Regions from separate parts of the Halobacillus sp. AWH4_228 genome, predicted to be linked through region 3. Evidence: riboswitches for the same ligand, from Rfam matches in the RefSeq annotation. Region 3 holds a riboswitch; each other region holds the start of a gene.
What was found. A riboswitch is a leader RNA that binds a small molecule or an ion and turns the genes downstream of it on or off. The one in region 3 is predicted to bind thiamine pyrophosphate.
Positions count from the first base shown of each region.

Region 1 (3,582 bases), 780 kb from region 3:
CCTGTATCATTTCCTTCAAAAAACAACGATTCCGCACCATCAATAACCGGATAGGCTTCCTTCATCATGTTTCCCTCCATCTTCATTCACTGGTTGTTCGATAAAAATCTATTAGTGCTATTAAAATACAATAATTCCGATAAGTCAACTATGTTATATAAGCTGATCCATTTGATCAACGCTTTCCTTCCATGTGAAATGGATTTTTCAAGGGCCATCCAGGAATGCTAGAATAGAAGAGAAAGTGTAAAAGGGGGCTTGCTTTTGAAGGGAATCCTATTGGTGCTTTTATCTGTTTTAATCCTGACAGCGTGTCAAAGTGAAAGGGAATGGTCCTTCTCTGAAATTGGGAAAAAGGATCTTCCAGGGGACGCGTTGTCCTATTTTCAAACGGTAAAAAATAGACATGGAAATCATATGTTCCAAGAGGGAGATCAGAATACGGTGTATATCTATTTGAACGGAACAAAACAGGGCGAAGGGGCGGAATATTATACATCCTTCGAGGTCCGGGCAGAAGAAGATACGCTGAACCTGTTATACAAGACAGGGGCCGGCGCTGGTGGTTCGGTTAAATCCGAACGCTTCTACAGAGTCGACGGTTATCAAAGTTATGAGATCCTGAGGATTTATGAAAACGGAAAAGAAGCCGCCTTTGAGACCATATCTCTGGGCGGATAATTTTCTCTATCCCTATAGAAAAAGGACTCTCCTCCTCTCATTGCCTTACCCTGATCCATAGGCGTCGCCAACGCCTATACTGCAATCTGGTCATGTGGTGAGGTCTTGAGGAAGTTGAAGCCTGCGGGAACAGAACAGACCCACCCAAAACCGGAACCTGCGCTTCTTTTACCTACATAAATAAAACAACATGAAAGTGAGCCTGTACGATGCGGAAAATTCTTGCTGCCTTAATCAGCAGTTTTGTAACAGCTTTATTGGTTTCTATTTATCTCACATCGGATTACAGCAACCTGGTCGGAAACTTATATTTTAATTTAGTCAACATCTATTTGGGGCATGCTGTGTTTGCCCTCCCCCTATCCTTGATAGCCGATCGTTTAAGCAGTCAGCTGTCGTTGGGACGCTTTTTTATTGAGTGGGGCCTGTATCTTTTAATTGGACCACTTCTAGCTGTGTTATTGGCTGTCTTTACGATGTTCTTAAGCTTGTATCTCATACCGATCAGTTTCATTTTTCCAATCACCTACACGCTCGTTAAAAAAATTCCTGCTGCTTTCCTGAAGAGGAGTCTGACAGCGGCTGTCCTCTTATCCGTTGCGGTCATCATGGCTATGTATTACAGTATCCGTTAGTTTCAGGGTCATAAATAAGCTGTTCGGGTCTTCCTTGTAGCCGGCGAAAGGACCACAGAAAACAAACCCGAAGTTCTTATACAGCTGGACAGCCGGATGGAACGCCTCTTGAGACCCGGTTTCTATAAAGAGCTGTGTATACCCTCGGGCGCTGGGTTCATTTATGATGTGTTGGAGCAATCTGTGGGCGACGCCTCGTCTTAAATGGGAAGAGGCCGTTCTCATCGACTTGATTTCTCCGTGCGCCGGATGGAGTTCTTTCAACGCTCCCATTCCTGCCAGCTCTCCCTTTTCCCAGGCTGTCCAAAAAGTCACGCCGGGCTGCTTTAATTTTTCTATATCCAATGCGTGGATGCTTTCTGGCGGGGAGTGCAGGGTCATATTGAAAAGGTGTTCCTTTATGAATGCTTGTACTTCATCGCTTGTTAAATCATCGTTTTTGATGTCCATCCATGGCCTCCTGTTTTATACGTCCTCCATCTACATTTCGCGTTTAAACGGGACTTGTCCTTTCCGGCCCCCTGTGTTGTAATGAAAATAACAGTTTTATAGCATGTTTCACTAGGGGAGCCCTGATGACGGGGCTGAGAAAAGCAGAAGCTTTGACCCTTACAACCTGATCTGGCTCATACCAGCGGAGGGAAGTGAAGCGGTCGATGATTGATCTTTTCTTACATGATGATCAAGCCCGCTCCTTCTCTCGAAGGGGCGGGCTTTTTATATGGAAGGAGAGAGTACGATGATTCAGTTAGAGGAATTGCTGCAGAGAGTGGAGGAAAAGGAAGAGGAGATGCACCAGCTTCTAGGGGACTTGGTCGCCTTTCCGACGTTAAGCCCTCCAGCCCGAAATGCGGCGGAAGCACAACAGTACATAGAAGAGTATTTAAGCCGGATGGATTTTGAAATAGACACGTGGGAACTGTACCCCGGCGATCCGATTGTCGTCGGAACGAAAAAAGGAACCGACCGGGAACACAGCAGAAGTCTCATCTTAAACGGTCATATTGATGTGGCTGCGCTGGATGAAGGGGAATCGTGGGAGCATGATCCTTTTACACTGACCTCGAAGGACGACCGCTTGTACGGTCGCGGCACGGCGGATATGAAAGGTGGAATGGCGGCTGTTCTGTTTGCACTCAAACTGCTCCATGAAGCGGGAATCGAGCCGACCGGCGACCTTCATGTGCAGTCCGTCGTCGGTGAAGAGGTCGGAGAAGCAGGAACAAAATCCTGTGGAGAAAGAGGGTATCATGCCGATTTAGCCATCGTAGCCGATACGAGTAACTGTGCCATTCAGGGGCAGGGAGGCGTCATTACCGGATGGATTACGATTGAAAGTCCGGAAACCTTCCACGACGCGGAACGCCGTTCGATCATTCATGCCGGTGGAGGAAGATACGGAGCAGGGGCAATTGAAAAAATGATGAAAATCATCCAGTCGCTGCAGGAATTGGAGCAGCACTGGGCGGTGACGAAATCGAGTCCAGGCTTTCCACCTGGATCGACGACAATCAATCCGGCTGTCATTGAAGGTGGAAGGCATGCCGCTTTTATCGCCGACCGCTGTGCTTTATGGATTACCGTGCACTATTATCCAGAAGAGCATTATGAAGATGTGATCGAAGAAATTGAAGCACATGTCCGTGCTGCCGCCCAGGCCGATCCATGGCTGAAAAACCATGCCCCTCAATTCAAATGGGGAGGAACGTCCATGATCGAGGAGCGCGGAGAAATCTTCCCCGCCTTTTCTGTCGATCCTGCCCATCCAGGGGTACAGCAGCTTCAACAAGCCCATAAAATCATCCATGGTACGCCGGCGGAAATGTCCATGTCTCCGACTGTGACGGATGGAGGATGGCTCTCAGAAGCAGGCATCCCGACCATTCTCTACGGTCCCGGCACGCTGGATCAGGCGCATGCGGTGAATGAGTCGCTGGACAGGAGACAGCTGTTGGATTATACGAAAACAATGATGGCTTTTTTATACAATTGGTTTCAACAAGCAGATGACAAGGAGGAAGCGTAATGTTTACAGACCGTTTATACGAAAGTGCCCGTCCGATTTGGGAGGCCTACCTCGATCATCCATTCGTCAAAGGGATTGGGGACGGCACGCTCGAGCTTGAGAAATTCCAATTTTTCATGCGTCAGGATTATTTGTACTTGATTGATTACTGCCGCGTGTTTGCTCTTGGTTCCGTTAAGGCGAAAAGCCTGGATACGATGACGATGTTCTCTGAACTGCTTCATTCCACTTTAAGTGAGG
Region 1 is NZ_JBSWTE010000001.1:1,126,854-1,130,435, forward strand. It holds gene ACXADP_RS05480 (alpha/beta hydrolase) at 1-65, opposite strand, end outside; gene ACXADP_RS05485 (hypothetical protein) at 265-681, shown strand; gene ACXADP_RS05490 (hypothetical protein) at 891-1,316, shown strand; gene ACXADP_RS05495 (GNAT family N-acetyltransferase) at 1,272-1,766, opposite strand; TPP riboswitch at 1,870-1,976, shown strand; gene ACXADP_RS05500 (acetylornithine deacetylase) at 2,056-3,342, shown strand; gene tenA (thiaminase II) at 3,342-3,582, shown strand, end outside.
Region 1: linked by a shared signal. The riboswitch ahead of ACXADP_RS05500 (acetylornithine deacetylase) and the one ahead of ACXADP_RS09610 (YkoF family thiamine/hydroxymethylpyrimidine-binding protein) in region 3 are both predicted to bind thiamine pyrophosphate.

Region 2 (3,582 bases), 650 kb from region 3:
AACAATTGCGTCATAAAACATCCCTCCATCTCCTTCCCAGTCGGTATTGATAACGGCGGACCGCCTTTTCCGCATCGTCTGCTAATAGAATGCCGGATAGTACAGCCGCTCCCGACGCTCCAAAGGGCTGAAGACGGCTGACATTTTCCGGTGTCAATCCCCCTATCGCGGTGACAGGCAGCGAGACTGCCTGTGTGACCCTCTGCAGAGCCTCGAGCCCGCGTCCCGCCGATCCAGGCTTGGATGCTGTCTCAAAGACATGTCCGAACAAAATAAAATCTGCTCCCCGTTTTTCTGCAGTGACAGCTTCTTCTACAGAATGGACCGAACACCCGGCGTTTAAAAAAGGAAAAGCCCGCTTAACCTCTTCGACCGGAAGACTGTGTCCGGACAGCTGCACGTGAGGCACTGCTTTTGCCACGGCTACATCCACCCTGTCATTGATGACGAGCTTTTCGGTTGGAAACCCAAGGTCTGTCAAAGCATCTACAGTATCCGCCACTTCACTTGCGGACCACTGCTTTTCACGAAGATGGAAGAAATCAATCATCGGTTCAATCGCAGCCACCCTTGTGCACAGTTCCTCCCTGGACTGCCGCCCTGTGGAAATGACGTGCAGTTTCATTCACGTCCGGCTGCGATCGACTGTTTTAAATCAAACGGCCATTCCTCCATACGGTAAGCCATTTCCCAGAACATATATTCATACTGACTGCTGATGATAAACAATTCCTTCATCCGGGATCTGCCGGCATCTGTTTTCGCTTCAGCCAGTTCATCAAGGCGCTCGATCTGCTCTTCTACAAGCGTCCGGAACCAATCCCCTCCGTAAGCCGCAATCCATTCCTGATAGACCGGTTCTTCCGGTGACGATTCTTTCAAATGTTCGCCGACTTCATAATACAGCCAGTAGCACGGAAGAATCGTCGCAATCACATCCCCTAAGTCCCCGTTATACGCTCCTCTGTACATATGGGACGCATACGCATAGGCCGTTGGTGACGGTTTGAACTGCTCCCGCTCTTCCTGCGTAATGCCCAGCTGCTTCGAAAAATTCTCATGAAGCCCAAGCTCAGCTTCATACGTACTTTGAGCATGAGACGCCATATTGGCCATGACAGCCATATCTTCAGACTTTGCAGCTCCCAGTGACTGGACACGGGCAAAATGAGACAAGTAATACGAATCCTGAAGCACATAATAACGGAACTTTTCGAGAGGAAGCGTTCCCTCTCCAATCCCTGTGACAAAAGGATGGTGAAAACTTCCCTCCCAAATCTCATCCACGGCCTTTCTGATTTCTTCTGAAAATGTCATATCCACTCTCTCCTTTGTTGAACGATCCGCCACTGATTTTTTCCACTAAAAAAGCCACTTTCCCCGGCATAGGAAAAGTGGCTGATATACATTTATTTTCATAGACATGTATAGGTATCGGCCACTTCCCTACGCTGGTATAAACCAGATCAGGTTCCAAGAGTCTTAAAGCATCACTTTAATCTCAGCCTTTGAGAAGGCACCCCTAGTGGATCGCTCGTTATTAAATTCCCTTTCATCGTAACACGTTAGAATTTTTTGTCAAAAACAAATTTTCGACTGCCGTTCCACGGCTTTCTGGATACTGTTGGCGGTCCATGGAGGAATCGGGACGGGACTCTCGTTTAGACCCGGCTCGACCCAGACCATGTCCGCCACTTCTTCCGGACTCTTTATATAGGGCTCTCCTGTGAAATCCGTAGTCAAAAACACGATATTCAGAACCTGGATATCCCCGATTAAAAAAGTATTGCTGTGTACATAGGTAAGGTCCCCATCCAAAGTGAGGCCGATCTCCTCTTTAATTTCACGGCGGACGTTATCTTCCAGCACATCAAGGGAATCCGGACTGAACTCCATTTTCCCTCCAGGCAGCGAATACAATCCTCCCGCGTGCTCCTCTTCCGGTGACCTTTGAATAAGTAGAATATGGTCCTCTTTCATAATGGCCGCTTCTACGTTTATGATATAAGAATACGACATATACAAACCTCCTTTTTTAACCAATCCTTACCAAATTCGACACACCGCTTCAATTTCCTCCCCCTCATGAAGAAAAGACTATTGAGCATATTCATAGTGTCTCTTTATTATAAACCGTTACACAGAACGGATAATAACGTCTTTGACTTTCTGCATCGCTCCATCAATGGCAGAAGCCTTCAGGGAAGCGAGGTAGACAACGACACCTGCTCCTTCTTCCACCTTACCAAAGCGCTGGATATCCACGATAATGGTCCTCTGCAGGGAAGGACAAGTCAAGTCATTTCATTCTAAAAACACCCGCCCTTTTCAGGACGGGTGTTTTTTTATGCTCATCTCAGGTAAAATATGGCTCGGAGAGGAGGAAAACAATGACACAACTGAAAGTCCTTTCTGCGTGGAACATCCTTCCCGCTGCGCTTTTGATCACTGCCGGATGGTTTCTGTTGGATGTCAATCCATCCAACACCTACACGGGATCCCTCTTTCTTATCCTGTTCTGGACAGTGAAAAGCGGACTGGACGCCTGGAGGTATCACTTGATCCGCCAAAATAAGCATGCCATTTTAAACTTCGGCTTTACCGCTGTCAGTCTTGTCTTGTTGTTTTATGTCCTCTAAGGGAAGGCAGCAGTTAAAGAGAACCATCCACTTATAAGGAGCGGATACATATGTTAAAAAAGATTCGAATCCTCTTATCAGTCATAATCATCCTTTTGTCCGGCTACGGATTATGGACAGATAAATCAGGAGACCTTTTGTCTTTCACTCTCGCAGGTTTTGCCATTCTTATGGTTATCCTTGGCCTTGAAGAACAAAAAGAAACAACCAAAAAGCGTGCCTCCATTTATTATGCGGTCTCTGTTTTCTGTCTGTTTACTTCCATAGCCGGATTCATCCAATAATAAGAGTCCCTTTAGATGAGATCCCTATTCCTGCAAACGCGACTTAAACATCCTAGATCGCATAAGGGAAGGCGACGTGGAGTGTTCGATGGTGACGCCTGTGGAAAAGCATAAGGTGAAGATCCACTTGGGCAGGTGGTTTTCGTGCCCAAGTCAGCTGAGGCCGTGCCCGCGGCGGGCATCCACCGATAGGCGGAGCGTGACAATCGCAGTCCCCCCCTCGAGGAGAAAAGCTTTTCTACATGAGGAGAGCCCCTGGAGAGGGGCTCTTTACACCAACGTATGGATAAAATCAATTTCACTCATCACCTGTATGCCGTTCCGTTCAAGCAGGGCCGCCGTGACCCCTTTTCCAGTAACCTGTCTCCCGCTGAACGTGCCGTCATAGACGAGGGTACTGCCGCAGGACGGGCTTCCCTCCTTCAACACTACCGTATCAATCTGCAGATCTCTTACCGTTTCCAACGTCAAATATGCCCCTCTTATGTACGTCTCTGTTACATCGGTTCCTGTCTTTTCCATTACACGGGCCCGGCCTTTCAGGACATCCTCTCCATCACCGCCGATAATCTCTGCCGGAGGGCGCGGGACCATGAATCCTCCCAGCAGTTCCGGGCAGGCGGGAACCGCTTTCTTTTCCAATATTAATTTTTGAATTT
Region 2 is NZ_JBSWTE010000001.1:2,553,545-2,557,126, forward strand. It holds gene thiO (glycine oxidase ThiO) at 1-21, opposite strand, end outside; gene tenI (thiazole tautomerase TenI) at 11-625, opposite strand; gene tenA (thiaminase II) at 622-1,317, opposite strand; TPP riboswitch at 1,427-1,534, opposite strand; gene ACXADP_RS13045 (NUDIX domain-containing protein) at 1,579-2,019, opposite strand; gene ACXADP_RS13050 (hypothetical protein) at 2,137-2,298, opposite strand; gene ACXADP_RS13055 (hypothetical protein) at 2,391-2,639, shown strand; gene ACXADP_RS13060 (hypothetical protein) at 2,690-2,923, shown strand; gene ACXADP_RS13065 (2-thiouracil desulfurase family protein) at 3,194-3,582, opposite strand, start outside.
Region 2: linked by a shared signal. The riboswitch ahead of tenA (thiaminase II) and the one ahead of ACXADP_RS09610 (YkoF family thiamine/hydroxymethylpyrimidine-binding protein) in region 3 are both predicted to bind thiamine pyrophosphate.

Region 3 (3,582 bases):
GTGCAGGCTTTCATGGCAGGATTAAGAGTATGAAGGGACATGAAAGCGGCTCCTTTCTATTAATAATCGATTCAGTTGAACAGGAAGGGGAGGTTCAACAGGCCAACCCGGAAGTCGGTTATCGTTCCAAAGATGTTCTGGGAGACCATCGTAAGCGATCCTTCCTTGTTCCATCACAATCACCCTTGTCGCATATTGGTGAACAAGCTCCACATCATGTGTGATCATCAATAAGGTGGTCCCTTGTTGAAAGCGCTGCTCAAGCAGAGCCATCAGTTGTTGGGTCGAGACCGCATCCTGACCGAAAGTCGGTTCATCCAGCAAAAGAAGCGATTGATTTTCCACGATCATCGTGGCCACGCTTAAACGGCGTTTCTGCCCCTGACTTAACTGATAAGGATGATGCCTGTCTAATCCATTCAATCGGCACAGGGAGAGCAGATGTTCAACCTGCCGGCGTATTTCCAATTCGGGTGTTCCCCGCTGCCTTAAACTGAAAGCAATCTCCTCGAACACTTCATCGGTTACAAATTGGTGTTCCGGATTTTGAAAAACGTACCCCACCTGTGTACGTAAGTTGTCCGCTCTCCATTTTTTCATGGATGTCCCTTTCCAAGTCACTGTGCCTCTGTCCGCCTTTGTGATGCCGGCCATTATTTTGGAAAGACTGGATTTGCCACTTCCATTCGCCCCTACCACAGCAATCCATTCTCCTTCATAAAGGGAGAGAGTGAGATCCTTTAAAATATGTTTCCACTGGACATCGGATAATTCCAAGAGCGCCTTTCCGCGTCTGTTCGGGTTACGAACATTTGATGGAACTTCAATGTTCCGCTGCGATAACTCCTCCAGGGTAAATGGATAGGGAGGAGGGCAGTCTTCGTCTATGCTGTACTGCACAGCATAGGGAAGCCGGATCCCCTGATTGTGGATGGCGCGGCCCTGGTTATTGATGACTTCTTTTAACGGCCCCTTTGTAAGAATCCCGCCATCGGAGTGGAGTACAATGACATGCTTGAGAAGTTCCAGCCATCCTTCCAATCTGTGTTCGATCACAATCAAGGTGAGACTTCTAGTTTTTTTTATGGAAGTCAGAATAGTAATGAAATCACGAGCAGACTGCGGATCCAGATTAGCTGTCGGTTCATCCAGGAGAAGGATGTCCGGCTCCATCACCAGCACACAGGCAAGGGCCAGTTTCTGCTTCTGTCCGCCGGACAAGTGATGGATGAACGACGTTTTTTTATCCAGTAGATTCACCTGTGCAAGGACATCATCTATTTTGTGTTCCATCTCCTCAGCAGGTACATGAAGGTTTTCTAAACCAAAGGCGATTTCATCCTCGACGGTCAGCATACAAAATTGAGTTTCGGGGTCTTGAAAAACACTTCCAACAGTTTTAGCCAGCTCTCCCGGTTTGAAGTCGCTTGTTGAGCGTCCGTAAATGGCAGCACGCCCATTCATCTCGCCATCCAAATCCTCCGGGTAAAGCCCGTTTATACATTGGACAAGCGAGCTTTTTCCTGAACCGCTCGGGCCAAGGATGAGGGTGTCCTGTTCGTTTTCGATGGAGAGGGTGATATCCGTCAATACGGTTTTTTCATTTTCTTCATACGTAAGCGTCAGGTTTTCCAATTGTACAGCCGTCTTCATCAGGAAGCCTTCTTCTTTCTTAATTCCCGCCCGAGAGCAAAACTGGAAAGGACGCCGGTACGGGCAAGTCCGTCAGCCACGGCTTTACCCAATACTCCGGAAATCACAGCGCCGCTGACCATACGGACAATCAGCATGGCAGCGACGTATCCACCACTTAACGCAGCGTATCCAGATTGGAAATACCCCCATGCGAAACTGAAAACGGCAGCCATCACGCCGGCGAGCATGAGTACAGAAAGATGATAAGACCGGTAACGCGTCAGAGCAAACGCACTTTCCGCTCCGAATCCCTGAATCATTCCCGTTAGAATCAATAGGGGACCGGAAGCATTCCCGAGCAGAACTTCAATTGTCGCTGCGATGGTTTCAGAGAGAAAAGCTGCGCCCGGGCGGCGTAAAATATAGGCGGCAATGATGGATACGATAAACCAGATACCAAAGATAAAATCATATCCGATTGGACCAAAGAGACCTGAGAGAAGTTTTCCAACAGGCAGGAAAGCGAGATAGACGACAGCGAAAACGACGGACAAGACAGATAGAACAACGATTTCTTTGAGTTTCCAGTTTTTCATAAGATGCTCCCCCTGGAGGAAGGGCTGTTGACCGACACCGATACAGTCATGACGGTGTGAGACGACCCTGAAGCTTCTGTCTCACGGAAAACGTTTTCCAACCCTTCGAAAACCGTATGGGTATCTCCGTCAAGTCTTGTAGAATAGTGGGCGGGCGTCACTTGGATGCCCTTCGATTTCATCGCTTCAATCTGCTTGTATATTGTATCCATATAACTGTCCCCTCCCATTGGATAGAGCGAAAACTTAGCTGCTAATGGCTGGGTAATCGAGCGGGAAGTGTCTTCATTCCTCCGTTGCAGGGATTCAGCCATATACGTGTCTCCAGCCGAGTCTCCCGGGCACCCGATTGAATAAGTCGCATGAAAAGCCGCATGAACACCTTCTTTGGATACATGAAGAAGGATAGCCTTTGTCACATCAAAAATATGTTCCATCCGCCCCCGTACCGTCGTAGAGACATCATCGGTATCGAGCCATACTTTAGATGTATCCACTTCCTTTAAGCTTTCCAGAATTATACCCGCAAACTCATCACTCATCGGATGTATGGAAAACGAACATCCAGCAATTTTCGATGTACCACAAACTTGATTCATCCATCATTCCTCCTTTTTTTAAACACAAAGCTCTGTTAAAGTCTGTTGTTGTTATTTTAAACGAGTACTAAATCGTCTCCGTCTGGAATTAGGGGTCCGGCCCGTTGTTTACTCAGAGCATGGGATGGCAGAGAAAATTGTCCGCTTTCCGCGGGGAACGAAGTTTGAGGAGGCTCACGGTACCCCGTGGAAAGGGAGTCATTCCCAAGGCCGCCTCCTGCAAATCCCATGACAGAAAGGGGTGATAGGAGCTCACATGTTAAATAACAACACCAAGCAATAACAGACCCAAACACAAAAAAACTGCATCCCATGGGAATGCAGTCCGTTGATCGATGAATAAAACCTGTAAAGGCCTGATTGATAGAACGGCTGCACTTCCCCACGCTAGTATTATCTAGTTCGGGTGCCAAGGGTCGGATCATCCTCTCAGCCGCTCGCAGCAGCTCCCCTAGTGCCTCATATGTATACAGTTTTTTGTATTGACTCTATCGTAGCGGATGTTGGAATATTTGTAAATGTTTATTCTCCTTTTTATGAATACGAATGATAGAGTTCATTTTCAAAATCTTCCAATCGTGATACGCTGAAGATAATAGAATCTGTCATATCTTGAGTGGAATAAAAGAGTCGGACAATCAGAAGACAAGGGATACCATCAATGGGAAGGGGAAGACAGATATGAACACTCACATGAATCGCACAAGCAGGTGGATGAAGCGGTATGCACGTCCATTGGAAGCAGCCAGATG
Region 3 is NZ_JBSWTE010000001.1:1,906,575-1,910,156, forward strand. It holds gene ACXADP_RS09595 (energy-coupling factor transporter transmembrane component T family protein) at 1-41, opposite strand, end outside; gene ACXADP_RS09600 (ABC transporter ATP-binding protein) at 22-1,653, opposite strand; gene ACXADP_RS09605 (ECF transporter S component) at 1,653-2,231, opposite strand; gene ACXADP_RS09610 (YkoF family thiamine/hydroxymethylpyrimidine-binding protein) at 2,228-2,830, opposite strand; TPP riboswitch at 3,193-3,293, opposite strand; gene ACXADP_RS09615 (hypothetical protein) at 3,512-3,582, shown strand, end outside.

Region 4 (3,582 bases), 1.4 Mb from region 3:
CGTGGTGATGCCGCCGATGCCGACCACAGGCATGTCCGGCTGTCTATCTTTTAATTCTTTGATCCATTCCGTACCGGAAACCGGGTTGGCATCCTTTTTACTCGTTGTAGGATAGACCGGTCCTGCTCCAAGGTAATCAACGAGATCAACGGGGCTGTTTTCCCATTCATCCAGGTCGGAGACGGACAGACCGATCACCGCATCAGGATGTGCCTCCCGGATCCCCTTGACGTGTTCATCCGACTGACCGACATGGATGCCTTCCGCGTTCAATCGGCGGAAAAGGTCCACATCATCATTTACGATGAATAAAATACCGGCGGATTTACAGCGCTGCTGCAATGCAGCCGCCAGCTGATATTTTTCATCCCCCTGCAGCGCCCCTTCCCCTTTTTCCCGGAATTGGAAAGCCGTAATGCCCCCTTCAATCGCTTCGTCCAGGATGGATAAAGGGTCCCTGTCACAGTCCTGACTGCCCATGATCAAATATTTTCTGAGCTGCTGTTCCAAATTCACCGGTCCGCCTCCTCTTCTGCTCCCAGAGCATCGATAAACGCAGGAACAAATGTCCCGGGTCCTGACACATGAGGGTGAGAAGCGGCCTGTTCTGCTGCTTTACCAAAATGATAGAGACCGGCCCGGACGTTTCCTGCGCGGTCTCCTTCAATGGCAAGAAACGCAGTGAGAACGGCACCAAGCAGGCATCCGGATCCTGTGACTTTTGAAAGCCATTGGTGTCCTGTATCGTTTTTGAAGACTTCTCCTTCATACCCGATCACATCGGTTTTGCCTGTGCAGACAGCCATCGTCTGATAAAGTTCAGAAACTTTGAGAGCAATCTCATCGGTATTGGAGGCTTCTCCAGAGTCCACCCCTTTTGTTTCGACTTTCTCTCCAGCAAGGAAAGCCAGTTCTCCCGCATTGCCTTTGATCACATCGACATGAACCGTCGACAATATTTTCCTACAGGCCTCTTCCCTGTAGGAGGTGGCAGCGACTCCTACAGGATCCAGAACGACAGGGACGCCGGCTTCATTCGCCGCTTTTCCCGCCTCCAGCATCGCTTCCACCTGCTGCTCGTTCAATGTGCCGATATTCAACAGAAGGCCGTCTGCCAAACGAGCGACATCCCCGGCTTCCTGAACGGCATTCGACATAATCGGCGAAGCGCCGAGAGCAAGCAGGCCGTTGGCTGTATAATTCATGACGACTGCATTGGTAATGTTATGAATCAAAGGACGTTCACTCCGCAGCTTCTGGATCAATGTTTGTGTCATGGATGAAAAACCTCCCTGCGTACAGCGAAATGATTGGTCGGGCCGTCCCCTTTACCAAGATCGAAAGAATGGCGAATAGCCTCTGTCACAAAATGCTTGCCCTTCTCTACCGCCTGCGCGAGCGGATATCCCTGGCTCATATAAGCGGCTATAGCAGCCGAGTACGTGCAGCCTGTGCCATGGGTATTCGCTGAATCAATCCGTTCTTCTTCGAAGGTGTGCAGCTCATATCCGTCATATAGAAAGTCGACCGCTTTCCCTTTTAAATGGCCGCCTTTTACAAGCGCAGCACCGGCTCCCAGCTGTTCTACAATTTCCACAGCTGCTTCCTTCATATCCTCTTCATGATGGATCCTTCGATTGAGAAGGGTTTCTGTTTCCGGAATATTGGGGGTGACAAGCGTCGATTCTGGTACAAGATGCCTTTTTAAATAGATCTGTTCTTCCTGCTCTACAAGCGGATCTCCACTTTGAGCAATCATGACAGGGTCCATAATATACGGAGCATCAATGGTCTGCATCCAGTCTTTAATGACCTGCATCATTTCCTTATTGGCAATCATCCCTGTCTTCACAGCGTGCACCGGCATATCATCACTTACCGCAAACAGCTGCTCACGGATGAAGGAGTCAGGGAGATGATGCACATCTTTGACTCCTGTCGTATTTTGGGCGACAACCGAAGTCACCACACTCATACCATAGCTTTTCAATTCCTGGAATGTTTTCAAATCGGCCTGGATGCCGGCTCCTCCACTTGGATCCGTACCGGCAATTGTTAATACACATGCGGGTTTCATTGAACCACTTCCTTTCCTATCAATCATTCTTTTCAATTGGATTTCATCAGGACTGCGGGAGCGGGCTTTCCACCTTCACTCTTGATAAAAGGAACACAGCAATGACCGCTCCTGACAGACTACTCACTAGAAACGACGGAAGAAATGCAAAGACCGCTGCTGAGCTTCCCATGAACCAGCTGGCGAAGGGAACGGCGGCCAGAGCACCAATCACACCTGTGCCCAGCACTTCTCCTGCTGCTGCAGAAAGCTTCCGTGCATAAACCTTATAAAATACACCGGCAAAAAACGCCCCGAACATACCTCCGGGAAAAGCCAGAATCGTCCCGAGTCCCAGCAGAAAACGCAGCAGGCCGATGACAAAAGCGACCGCCACCGCTGGAATCGGACCGAGCATTACGGCTGCCATGACATTGACGGCGTGCTGGACAGGGTAGGCTTTGGCTGCTCCAGCGGGAAACCATAAAAACTGCGAGCCTAGTGTACCTACGGCCACAAGGACGGCCATGAATGTAAGAATTCTGGTTTTATTCATCAGTCAGCTCCTTCCTGGGAATAAAATAAAAAACCAGGTCCACCGGGGACCTGGTTTTGATAGAAGAAGTCGATCAATGACGATCATGTGACTACTTCCCTCCGCTGGTATTAACCAGATCAGGTACGTAAGAGTCAGAAAGCGTCCATGCTTTCCTCTCAGCCTCTTCAGGCTCCCCTAGTAGTTTTGAAATCTATTCACTTGCATCCATCATAACAAAACTGGTTGAATCTGTCATCATCTCCTGCCTCATGCAGCCAGGCAAAAAGACTTCCGTTCACTGCGGCCCGGGCTTCTCTACTTTTTTCAGGAGCCACAGCCGCACACTCAGCTCCAGTAAAAATAAATCATCCGCGTTCAATAAGGACAACCCCGTCAGCTGTTCAATATTCCTCAGCCGGTGCAGAAGGGACTGCCGGTGCAGATTCAGTGCTCTCGATGTCTGGCTGACATTGCTGTTGTACTTGTTATAAACCATAAATGTATGAAGAAGCTCCGCCTGCCTTTTCTGATCATAATCAATCAGGGGCTGGAGAGTATCCTGAACAATATCCTCGATTTCCTTTTTATGGGATAAGGCCATCAAAAGCCTGTTCATCCTTGTCTCCTTAAAGAATGTCCGGCCCCCGGCCTCGTTCTGCTGCTCTCCCATCTGCAGGGCTGTCCGCGCTTCCTCATAGCTGTGATGGAATACTTGATACCCGTCTTTATGACACGAAATCCCCCATTGGATCGTGACACCAGCCAGCAGCTCGAACAAACGCCTTTCGACAAGGTCCAGAAATTGATTCGCTGCTTCCTCACTGCCTGCTTTATCCGCCTCCAGAAAGATGATGACTTTCTCTTCATCAAAGGTCGTCATCACCTGCCGTCCCACCATGTGCCCGGCATAAGCGGCCTCCTTCTGTATGTAATAGTTGCGGCTCTGTAGAGAAGAAGAAGAGGGAAGCTGTCCATCGTTTCCTACTGA
Region 4 is NZ_JBSWTE010000001.1:534,531-538,112, reverse strand. It holds gene thiE (thiamine phosphate synthase) at 1-516, opposite strand, end outside; gene thiM (hydroxyethylthiazole kinase) at 513-1,277, opposite strand; gene thiD (bifunctional hydroxymethylpyrimidine kinase/phosphomethylpyrimidine kinase) at 1,274-2,077, opposite strand; gene thiW (energy coupling factor transporter S component ThiW) at 2,124-2,612, opposite strand; TPP riboswitch at 2,692-2,801, opposite strand; gene ACXADP_RS02725 (PucR family transcriptional regulator) at 2,890-3,582, opposite strand, start outside.
Region 4: linked by a shared signal. The riboswitch ahead of thiW (energy coupling factor transporter S component ThiW) and the one ahead of ACXADP_RS09610 (YkoF family thiamine/hydroxymethylpyrimidine-binding protein) in region 3 are both predicted to bind thiamine pyrophosphate.